DNA from 2 places in the Pseudonocardia wallangbongensis genome. Region 2 is predicted to be linked to the other one. Evidence: riboswitches for the same ligand, from Rfam matches in the RefSeq annotation. Region 2 holds a riboswitch; the other holds the start of a gene.
What was found. Region 2 has a riboswitch for thiamine pyrophosphate ahead of thiO (glycine oxidase ThiO). Riboswitches for the same ligand answer to the same signal wherever they lie in the genome.
Positions count from the first base shown of each region.

Region 1 (5,199 bases), on a different contig from region 2:
CCCGACACCGTCGCGCTGCACGACGAGCTGTCGAGCCTGGTTCAGGACGCGCCGCGCAGCGCCGCGAGCAGCTCGGACTCGACCTCCGCGAACCGCGTCGAGGTGATCAGCTCGACCTGACGGGGGCGCGGCAGGTCCACCACCACCTCCCGCCGCACCCGGGTGGGCCGCGGCCCGAGCACCACGACCCGGTCGGACAGGAACGCCGCCTCGCGGATGTCGTGGGTGATCAGCAGGACGGTCCAGCCGAAGCGGGCGCGGACCTCCTCCAGCCAGGTCTGCATGTCGGTGCGGGTGAGGGAGTCCAGCGCGCCGAACGGCTCGTCGAGCAGCAGCACCGCCCGGTCCTGCACGACGGTGCGCAGCAGCGCGGCCCGCTGGCGCATCCCGCCCGACAGCTCGTGGGGCCGCGCCGACTCGAACCCCTCCAGGCCGAACGGCGCGAACAGCGGGCGGGCCCGCTCCCGCGCCGCGCGCCGGCGCATCCCGGCCACCTCGAGGCCGAGGGTCGTGTTGTCCAGCACCGTGCGCCACGGGAACAGCAGGTCCCGCTGCGGCATGTAGGCGACGTGGTCGACGCGTCCGGTGGCGTCCTCGCCGTCCACGAACACGCGCCCGGCGTCCGGCGGCTCCAGCCCGGCGATCACGTTGAACAGCGTGGACTTGCCGCAGCCGCTCGGCCCGATCACCGAGACGAACTCCCCCGGCGCCACGTCGAACTCCACCCCGTCCAGCACGGGGAGCGGGCCGGGGAACGCCTTGTACAGGCCCTCCATCATGAGCTTCCCGTCATGCACGGCGCCACCAGGGGATCACGAGCCGCTCCACGGCGTAGGTCAGCAGGAACAGCGTCACCGACAGCAGGGCCGTGACCAGCACGGCGGCGAGCACGAGGTCGGTGCGGAAGGAGTTCTTCTGCAGGCTCATGAAGATGCCCAGCCCTGCCGTCGCGCCGACGTACTCGGCGAAGATCGCGCCGGTGACGGCGTAGGTGATGCCGATGCGCAGCGCCGTGAAGAACCGGGGCATGGCGCCGGGCAGCCGCACGTAGCGGAACTGCTGCCAGCGTGAGGCGCCCATGCTCCGCAGCAGGCTGGTGGCCTGGCGGTCGGTGGCGGCGAACCCCTCGACGAGCCCGACCGTGATCGGGAAGAACGTCACGAGCGCGATCACCACGACCTTCGGGAACAGCCCGAACCCGAACCAGATGATCAGCAGCGGGGCGATCGCGATGATCGGCAACGTCTGCGAGGCGACCAGCAGCGGCGTGAGGGCGCGGCGCAGCCACGGCGAGAAGTCCACGGCGGTCGCGATCGCCCAGCCCAGGGCGAGCGACACCCCGAACCCGACCGCGGTGACCTGCACGGTCGGCAGCGTGTTCGCCCAGATCTGGTCGCGGAACGCCCAGCCCTGCTCCAGGACCCGCAGCGGCGAGGGCAGCACCTGCGGCCGCACCCCCGCCGCGGTGACGTACCACTGCCAGGCCGCGAGCCCCGCCGCGACGAGCACCAGCGGCGGCACCACCCGCGCCCACACCCGCGAGTCAGGCGGGCGGCGCGACGTAGTCATTGCTGAACCAGGTGGCGAAGTCCGGGCGTTCGGTCAGCGGCGCCCCGTCGGGGCCGGTCAACACCCCCGTGTCGAACACCCACCCCGAGTACCCCGTCCACTTCTCGAGCGTCTGGGTGCCCACGCGGCCGTTCTCGTCGCGCAGGAACCGGTCGGCGAGCATGTGCTGGCTGCGCGTCACGAGCTCCGGCTCGGTGAACGTGCCGGGGTTGGCGTCGATCAGGAGCTGGGCCGCGCGGTCGGGGTCGTCGGCCGCGAGCTGGTAGCCGCGCTGCGCGGCCTGCACGAACCTGGCCGCGAGGTCGGGGTGGGCCGAGAGCCACGGCGAGTTGCCGATGAGCAGCACGTTGTACGCGTCCGGGAAGCCGTAGTCGGTGTAGGAGAACGTCTTCAGCGGCTGCCCGCGCATCTCCGCCTCGATGCCCTCCCAGGCGACGAACGGCTCGGTGAAGTCCACCTGGCCCGCGTAGAGCGCCTCGTACGCGGCCGTGCCCAGCACGACCGTCCGGAACGTGCCCGTCCCGCCCGCGTCCCGGATGACGGCGCGCATCTTGGGCTCCTCGTACGCCGCGCCGAACCCGCCGTAGGTCTTGCCGTCGAGGTCCTTCGGGGACGTGATGTCGGCCCGGTCGGCCCGCACCGCGATCTGCGTGGCCCAGTGCTGCAGCACGGCCATCACGGACGTGATGTCGGCACCTGCCGCCTTCGAGAACGTGAAGGAGTCCTGGAAGCTCACGCCGAACTCCGCGACGCCGGAGGACACGAGCGTGTCCGGCGACGTGCTGTTGTACGGCAGGAACTGCACGTCCAGGCCGGCCTCGCGGAACCAGCCCTCCTGCTGGGCCACGAACAGGCCGGTGTGGTTGGTGTTCGGCGTCCAGTCGAGGGCCACGCGGATCGTCTCCGGCCCGCCCCCGCTTCCACAGCCGGCCAGCACCAGGGCCAGTACGGCCGACAGGGCCGCCAGTACTCGGGGGGCGCGAACGGGCGTCACGAGTTCCTCCCTACGCCGGTGCTAACCGGGTCAGGTTCGAACGGTCAGCGGCCGGTCCTGCCGCCCTCTCAGCCTCGGCACGCGAGGCTCCCGTGGGTTTCGGATGAGGATACGCTGTTGCCGGCGCGAGGCGAGATCGGTGTGCCGCATCACGTGCGGCGGATCACATTTCCGCGCAGCACCGCACTCGCTCTCCGGGCCCTCGGCGCGTTCGTGCTCCTCGGGGGCACCGGAACCGCGGGAACACGCCCGGGAATAACGGACCGCACACTCGCGTAGGACACAGCGTGACCAGTAATCTGAGACGATCTCAGGGACCGTTGAGATAGTGTTTATCGCGTAGGGGTTCCACCGGCGATCAGCCGGTCAGCGGTAGGAGTTACGACCGATCTCGACTCCCGGCAACGGGAGCCGTCCGGCGGGGGCGCAACACCGGACGACTTCATCGGGGGCTGTTACCGGCCGCACCGAGGATCGGCTTGACCTGCACCGATGTGCTCGAGCACCCATCGTCCACGAGGTGCTCGAGCATGCCCGCGTGTCCGGTCCTCGATGACCGGCGGGTCGAACCGACCTCTGCGGACGACGCCGTCCGTCATCCGCCATGCCCAACGGATCCGAGGCAGAACCTTGCCTGTCCCCGGATCGCCCGTCAAGAGGGGGACAATTTCGTGAAGACCAGGATTTTCATCATGGGTTCCGGTGTCGTGGGCGCCGCGACCGGTGAGGGTTTCCTGAAGGCCGGCCACGATGTCACGTTCGTCGACATCAACGAGGTGCGGGTCCAGGAGCTGCGCGACCGCGGCTGGGATGCACGCACCGGGATCGACCTCGCCGACGAGCCGGAGTCGTTGATCTTCCTGACCCTGCCGACGCCGAACGACGGGCACCGGTGGGATCTGTCGGCGTTCAGCGCCGGCACCGCCTCGGTGGGCCGCGCGCTCGCCGGCGCCTCGGCCGAGCACGTCGTGGTCGTGCGTTCCACCGTGCCCCCGGGCACCACCGAGGGCCTGGTCAAGACCGCCCTGGAGGAGAACTCCGGGATGGTGGCCAACGAGGGCTTCGGGCTCGCGTCCAACCCCGAGTTCCTGCGGGCCGTCTCGGCCGCCGAGGACTTCGCCAACCCGTGGATGACGATCATCGCCAGCCGCGACCCGCAGAACGTCGAGCGCCTGCGGGCCGTGCTCGCTCCCTTCGGCGGTGAGCTGCGCACCTTCACCAACCCCGCCGAGGCCGAGTTCATCAAGGCCGCGCACAACATCTACAACGCCACCAAGATCAGCTTCTGGAACGAGATGTGGCTGGTGGCCCAGAAGCTCGGCCTGGACCTCGACCCGATCGCCGCCACCGTCGCCCGCTCCGCCGAAGGCTCCATCAACCCCGAGTACGGCATCCGCGGCGGCGCCCCCTACGGCGGCGTCTGCCTGCCCAAGGACACCCAGGGCTTCCTCGGCTTCGCCGACACCCTCGGGGTGGACATGCCGCTGCTCTCGGCCGTGGTCGAGACCAACGACCGCCTCGCCGCCCTCGTCAACCACGAGATCGACACGATGGCGCACGCCGACGCCGGCGAGCTGCGCGGCCAGAGCTCGATCCCGGCCACGGAGCGCGAGTCGGCATGAACCTGCCCGCCTACTACTACCTGCTCGGCACCCCGCTCGGGGTGCTCGGGCTGATCCGGTGGGGCACCTGGCTCATCCGCCGCATCCCCGCGGTGCTGTACAAGCCGATCACGGGCGAGCACCGGATGCCGCTGTCGGTCGTGGTGCCGGTCTACCAGGAAGACCCGAAGATCTTCGCGGCGGCGATCGAGTCGTGGCTCGCCAACGAGGTCGAGGAGGTCATCCTCGTCATCGACGAGTCCGACACGACCTGTCAGGACGTCGCGAGCCGCTACCCGGTCACCGTCGTCATCACCGACGTCCCGGGCAAACGCGACGCGCTCCGGCGCGGCTGGCGCGCCGCCCGCACGGAACTGGTCGCCCTCGTCGACTCCGACACGATCTGGGCCGACGACGTCGCCATCGAGGTGGCCAAGCCGTTCGCCGACCCGCGCATCGGCGGCGTGGGCACCCGGCAGTCCGTGTACGGGTCGAAGGGCTTCCTGGCCCGGATCACCGACATGTTCCTCGACCACCGCTACTTCGACGAGAACGCCTCCCAGTCCCTGCTGGGCCAGGCCGTCTCGTGCCTGTCCGGGCGCACCGCGGTGTACCGGCGCGAGCTCCTGCTGGAGATCGAGGACGACTTCATGGACGAGACGTTCTGGGGTGTCCGGTCCCTCTCCGGCGACGACAAGCGCCTCACCACGCTGATCCTGGAGCGGGGCCACCGCACCTACATGCAGCGCACCGCGGAGGTGTGGTCCACGTTCCCGGACCGCTGGCGCACGTTCTTCCGCCAGCGGCTGCGCTGGGCCCGCAACACCTGGCGCTCGGACCTGCGGGCCCTGTCGAAGCCCTGGGTGTGGCGCCACCCGTTCCTCGCCTACACGATGATCGACAAGGGTGTCAGCGGCTTCACGCTGCTGCTCGGGCCGCTCGCGATGGGGTTCGCCCTCGTCACGCAGAACTGGATCCTCGCGGGTGTGCTGCTGCTGTGGTGGCAGATCAGCCGCGCGGCCAAGCTCGCCCCGC
Region 1 covers NZ_JBRERS010000004.1:649,242-654,440, reverse strand. The annotation lists gene ACU436_RS18350 (tetratricopeptide repeat protein) at 1-120, shown strand, start outside; gene ACU436_RS18345 (ABC transporter ATP-binding protein) at 42-797, opposite strand; gene ACU436_RS18340 (ABC transporter permease) at 790-1,569, opposite strand; gene ACU436_RS18335 (ABC transporter substrate-binding protein) at 1,544-2,563, opposite strand; TPP riboswitch at 2,554-2,667, opposite strand; gene ACU436_RS18330 (hypothetical protein) at 3,256-4,185, shown strand; gene ACU436_RS18325 (glycosyltransferase) at 4,182-5,199, shown strand, end outside.
Region 1: it holds a riboswitch for thiamine pyrophosphate, as region 2 does, so the genes downstream of both, ACU436_RS18335 (ABC transporter substrate-binding protein) here and thiO (glycine oxidase ThiO) in region 2, are expected to answer to the same signal.

Region 2 (5,199 bases):
TCCGCGCCCCACCGCGCCGACCGCCAGCAGGGCGACGCCCCACGCGAGCACGCCCGCGAACATCCCGTCCGCCGAGACCCCCACCCACACCGCACCGGGCAACAGCACGCCGAACGGCAGTGCGCGGCGCGCCACCTGCTCGGCGCCGAATGCCCGCACCGCCACGGCCACCGCCACCGGGGCGGACGCCCCGACGAGCATCACGAACAGCCCGGCCGGGCCACCACCGCCGAGCCCGATCCGGTCCAGCCAGACGAACGTCAACAGCGAACCGGGCGGGTGCGCGCCCACGTGCGTGGTCCAGAAGCCGGGCCGGTCGGTGAGGATGTGATCGGCGAACGTGCGCAGCATCGCCCCGACGTCGCTCACACGGGGCACGTCGTGCAGGTACTCCTGGCTGCTGGTCAGCCGCTCGACGACCCCGCGCTGCCACCCGTCCACGAGCGCGAGCGCCAGCGTCCACGCGAACGCGGCCGCGAACCCCGCGGCCAGCAGCGGGCGCCACGCCAGCCGCTCTGCGAGCCCCGGCCCGTTGGCCACGACCAGCACCGCGACGACCACGGCCACCGGCGTCCCCGGCCCGAGGTGCGGCAGCCACTCGGCGAGCAGGGGCGGGAACGGCAGGAAGATGTCGACCCCCGCCGCCAGCAGCACCCGGCCCACCACCGCCGCGGCCACGACGACCAGCGCCGCCGCGAGCACGCAGGCGAGATCGGTCCCGGAGATCCGCGAGGTCCTCGAGGTGGTGGCCGGCACCGGGGGACGCTATCCCGGGAACGCGGTGCGTTTTCCTTACGGCTCGCGAACGAGTCACCCCCTGCCAGGCGTGCCCCCCGCACTGCAGCCAGCCGGTAGCGAGGATGGCCGCGAGCCGTGACGACTTCGGCGCTCCGCCGCGTCATCCTGGTAACCGTGAACTCCGCCGCGGTGATCGGACCCGCACCAGGACAACGCGTCTGGCACCGGTCGGGCACCCGTGTCGGCTCCGCCTGGGTGCTCGTCGGTGACCTCCCCGACGACTCGGTCCTGCACGGCCCGCCCATCGACCGCGTGGTCGGGACGACGAGCCACCGCAGCAGGCGGAGGCGGTCGCCGGTGGCCGGCCGCCGCCGTCGGCGGTACGACCGGCTGAGCTGGCTCTGGACGATCCGCTGGTACCGGGCGCGGTGGGCGGCCCGTCGCGCGCTCCGGTCGCGCTGACGGCGCCCCTTCGTGCCCACCTGACCATCGAACGAACGGCACTTCCGTACTGCTCTATCGGACGGAGGTGCCGCTCGTACCGCCGGCCGGCTCGCGCAGCTTCGTCGCGAACGCCGCCGCCGCGGCGCGCGGGTCCTCCGCTTCCGTGATCGCGCGCACGACCACGATGCGCTCGGCGCCCGCCGCGAGCACCTCGTCGAGCCGGGCGTGGTCGATGCCACCGATCGCGAACCAGGGCCGGGACGGCGCCCGGCCGGCCACCGTGCGCACGAGGTCGAGGCCGGGGGCCGGGCGGCCGGGCTTCGTGGGGGTCGGCCAGCAGGGGCCGACGCAGAAGTAGTCCACGCCCGCTTCGCCGGCCGCGGTCGCCGTCTCGTCCGGGCTGTGCGACGAGCGCCCGACCACCACCTCGTCGCCCACCACCTCCCGGGCCCACCGGACGGGCAGGTCGTCCTGGCCGAGGTGCAGGACGTCGGCGCCGGAGGCGAGGGCGATGTCGGCGCGGTCGTTCACGGCGAGCAGCGCCCCGTGGCGGGCGCACGCCTCGGCGAGCACCTCCAGCGCCGCGAGCTCGTCGCGGGCCTCCAGCGGCCCGTCGGGACCCTTGTCCCGCAGCTGGATGATGTCGACGCCACCGGCGAGGGCCGCGTCGGCGAACTCCGCGAGATCGCCGGTACGGCGGCGGGCCCCGGTGCAGAGGTAGAGGCGGGCGTCGTCCAGTCGCTTGCGCACGGTGGCGCCGTCGAGGGCAGGCACGGTGGCCGACGCTACGCGCCGACTGCGGGTCGGGGGAGCCGCAGCGGAGCGGAGGCAATCGATACGGCGTAGGGTGAATCGAAGGTGACGCACGGGAGCCCGTACTGCGGGCTGAGAGGGGATCCAACAGATCCCGACCGTCGAACCTGATCCGGGTCATGCCGGCGCAGGGAGCGGAGATGATGTCGAACTCAGTCACGGTGATCGGGGCAGGCGTGATCGGCCTGTCGTGTGCCTGGCGCGCGGCCGAGGCCGGCGTGGCGGTCACGGTGCTGGATCCGGCACCGGCGTCCGGGGCGTCGTGGGTGGCGGGCGGCATGCTCGCGCCCGTCACGGAGGCGTGGCCGGGCGAGGAGGCGTTGCTGGAGCTCGGCGAAGCGGCGGTGCGGCGCTGGCCCGCGTTCGTCGCCGAGCTGGAGGCCGTGGCGGGGCGCCCCGCCGGGCTGCGGAGCGACGGCACGGTCGTCGCGGCCACCGGCTCCGGCGACCGCGCCGAGCTGGAGTCGCTGGCGAACTTCCTGAGTCGCCTCGGCCGCGACGTCGAGCGGCTCTCGGGCCGGGAGCTGCGGCGCCTCGAACCCGCGCTCGGGCCGGACGTGCGCGGCGGCCTGTCCGTGCCCGGCGACCTCGCCGTCGACAACCGCGTGCTGCTCACCGCCCTGCGCGCCGCCGCCGAGCGGGCCGGCGTCACGGTCGTGGAACGCCCCGCCCGGGCCGTCCTCGACGACGGCGAGCGGGTCACCGGCGTGCGCACGGACGGCGGTGACGTCGATGCCGGCGTCGTGCTCGTGGCCGCCGGCGCGCACTCGGCTTCCCTGCACCCGGCGCTCGACGGGCTGGTGCGCCCGGTCAAGGGCGAGATCCTGCGGATCGCGCACCGCGCGGGCGCGTTCCCGCCGCCGCGGCGCACGGTGCGCGCGCTCGTGGACGGCCGCCCCGTCTACGTCGTCCCCCGCGACGACGGCGGCCTCGTCATCGGGGCCACCCAGGCGGAGCTGGGCTTCGACACCGAGGTCACGGTCGGCGGGGTGCGCGACCTGCTGCGCGACGCCGAGCGGATCCTGCCGGGCATCGCCGAGTACGCGCTGCTGGAGAGCGCCGCGGCGCTGCGGCCCGGCAGCCCGGACAACCTGCCGCTGATCGGCGCGCTCGGCCCCGACGGCCTGCTCGTGGCCACCGGCCACCACCGCAACGGCATGCTGCTCGCGCCCGTCACCGCCGACGCCGTGCTGGCCCTGCTGCGCGGCGACCCCGTCCCCGACCCGGTGCGCGCCGCTGACCCCGCCCGGCACCGAGTGGCAAGGAGGTAGCACGTGCAGGTGTGGATCAACGGAGAGGAGCGCGAGCTCGCGGACGGCGCGTCCGTCCGCGACGCGCTCACCGTGCTCGGGGCTCCCGGGAACGGGATCGCGGTCGCGGTGGACGGTGAGGTCGTGCCGCGAGCCGACTGGCCGTCCGTCGCGCTCGCCGACGGGGCGCGCGTCGAGGTGCTGACGGCGGTGCAGGGAGGATGACCATGGACGAGTCGCTGCTGGTGGGGGACCGCAAGATCCCGTCCCGGCTGATCATGGGGACGGGCGGGGCCTCGAACCTGGAGATCCTCGAGCGCGCCCTGGTGGCCTCCGGCACCGCGCTCACCACCGTCGCGATGCGCCGGATCGACGCGGTCACCGGCACCGGCGTGATCGACCTGCTGCGGCGCCTCGGCATCGAGGTCCTGCCCAACACCGCGGGCTGCCGCACGGCCGCCGAGGCCGTCCTCACCGCCCGGCTCGCGCGGGAGGCGCTGGAGACCGACCTCGTCAAGCTCGAGGTGGTGGCCGACGAGCGCACCCTGCTGCCCGACCCGATCGAGCTGATCGACGCCGCCGAACAGCTGGTGGACGACGGGTTCACCGTGCTGCCCTACACCAACGACGACCCGGTGCTCGCGCGCAAGCTCGAAGCTGTCGGGTGCGCGGCGGTCATGCCGCTCGGCTCGCCGATCGGCACCGGTCTGGGCATCCGCAACCCGCACAACATCGAGATGATCGTCGAGCAGGCCGGCGTGCCGGTGGTGCTGGACGCCGGCATCGGTACGGCGTCCGAGGCCGCCCAGGCGATGGAGCTGGGGTGTGACGCGGTGCTGCTCGCCACCGCCGTCACGCGCGCGGGCGATCCGGAGCGGATGGCCCACGCGATGCGCCTCGCGGTGGACGCGGGCCGGGCGGCCCGCCTCGCAGGCCGCATCCCCCGCCGGTACTGGGCGCAGGCCTCGTCCCCCGCGCTCGACACCTGAGCCCGTCCCCCGTCCGACGAACGGCACTCTCGTCGCGTACGTGCCGACGGACGTGCCGTCCGTCGCGGCCCAGGGCACCCGAGTGGGTTCGGCGTGCCGACCGGATGCCACGACCCGGACGCGGGAACCTGCGCTCCGAGGGGGTGGTCGGATGGCTCGGCGACAGGGGTGGGCGCTCGTCCTCCTGGTGCTGCTCGTGAGCGGGTGCGGCGGGTCGACACCCGGGCACGTGGTGCCGTCGGCCGGTACGCCGGCCACCGCCGCGGACCCCACCGCCGCCACGCCGGCGCCGCAACCCACGCCGCAACCCACCCCGCAACCCACGCCGGCACCGGCACGCTCGGCCGAGCCGGACCGCGGGGAGCGGGTCGCGGTGCCCGTGTACTACGTCGCGGACACCCCGGCGGGCCCGCGGCTGCAGCGGGAGTTCCACTCCGTGGTCACGAGCGACCCGGCGAGCACCGCCGTGCGCGAGATGCTCGCGACGCCCACCGGCACCGACCCCGACTACCGCAGCCACTGGCCGCGCGGCACCACTCTGCGGGAGCCCGTCCACCGCGACGGCGGGGCCATCGTCGTCGACCTCGCCGGGATCGGGTCCGCGCAGGTGGGCGGGGAGCTCGCCGAGCTGACCGTGCAGCAGCTGGTGTACACGGTGCAGGGGGCGATGGGGTCGACGGACCCGGTCCGGGTCGTCGTGGACGGAGCGACCGAGTCCGACCTGTGGGGCGCCGTGAACACGTCCGTCCCCGTCCCCCGCGGCGACCCGTACTCGCTGCGCTCACTCGTGCAGATCGACTCGCCTGCCGACGGCACGCAGGTCGGCCGGCAGGTCGAGGTGCGCGGCGAGGCGGCGGTGTTCGAGGCCACCGTGCTCTGGGAGGTGCTGCGCGACGGTGCGACCGTCCGGAAGGGGTTCACGAGCACGGCGGAAGGCCAGCGGTTCGCGCCGTTCGCCTTCACCG
Region 2 covers NZ_JBRERS010000011.1:53,158-58,356, forward strand. The annotation lists gene ACU436_RS31950 (hypothetical protein) at 1-756, opposite strand, end outside; gene ACU436_RS31955 (hypothetical protein) at 913-1,200, shown strand; gene thiE (thiamine phosphate synthase) at 1,255-1,956, opposite strand; TPP riboswitch at 2,038-2,146, shown strand; gene thiO (glycine oxidase ThiO) at 2,136-3,266, shown strand; gene thiS (sulfur carrier protein ThiS) at 3,270-3,470, shown strand; gene thiG (thiazole synthase) at 3,467-4,234, shown strand; gene ACU436_RS31980 (Gmad2 immunoglobulin-like domain-containing protein) at 4,386-5,199, shown strand, end outside.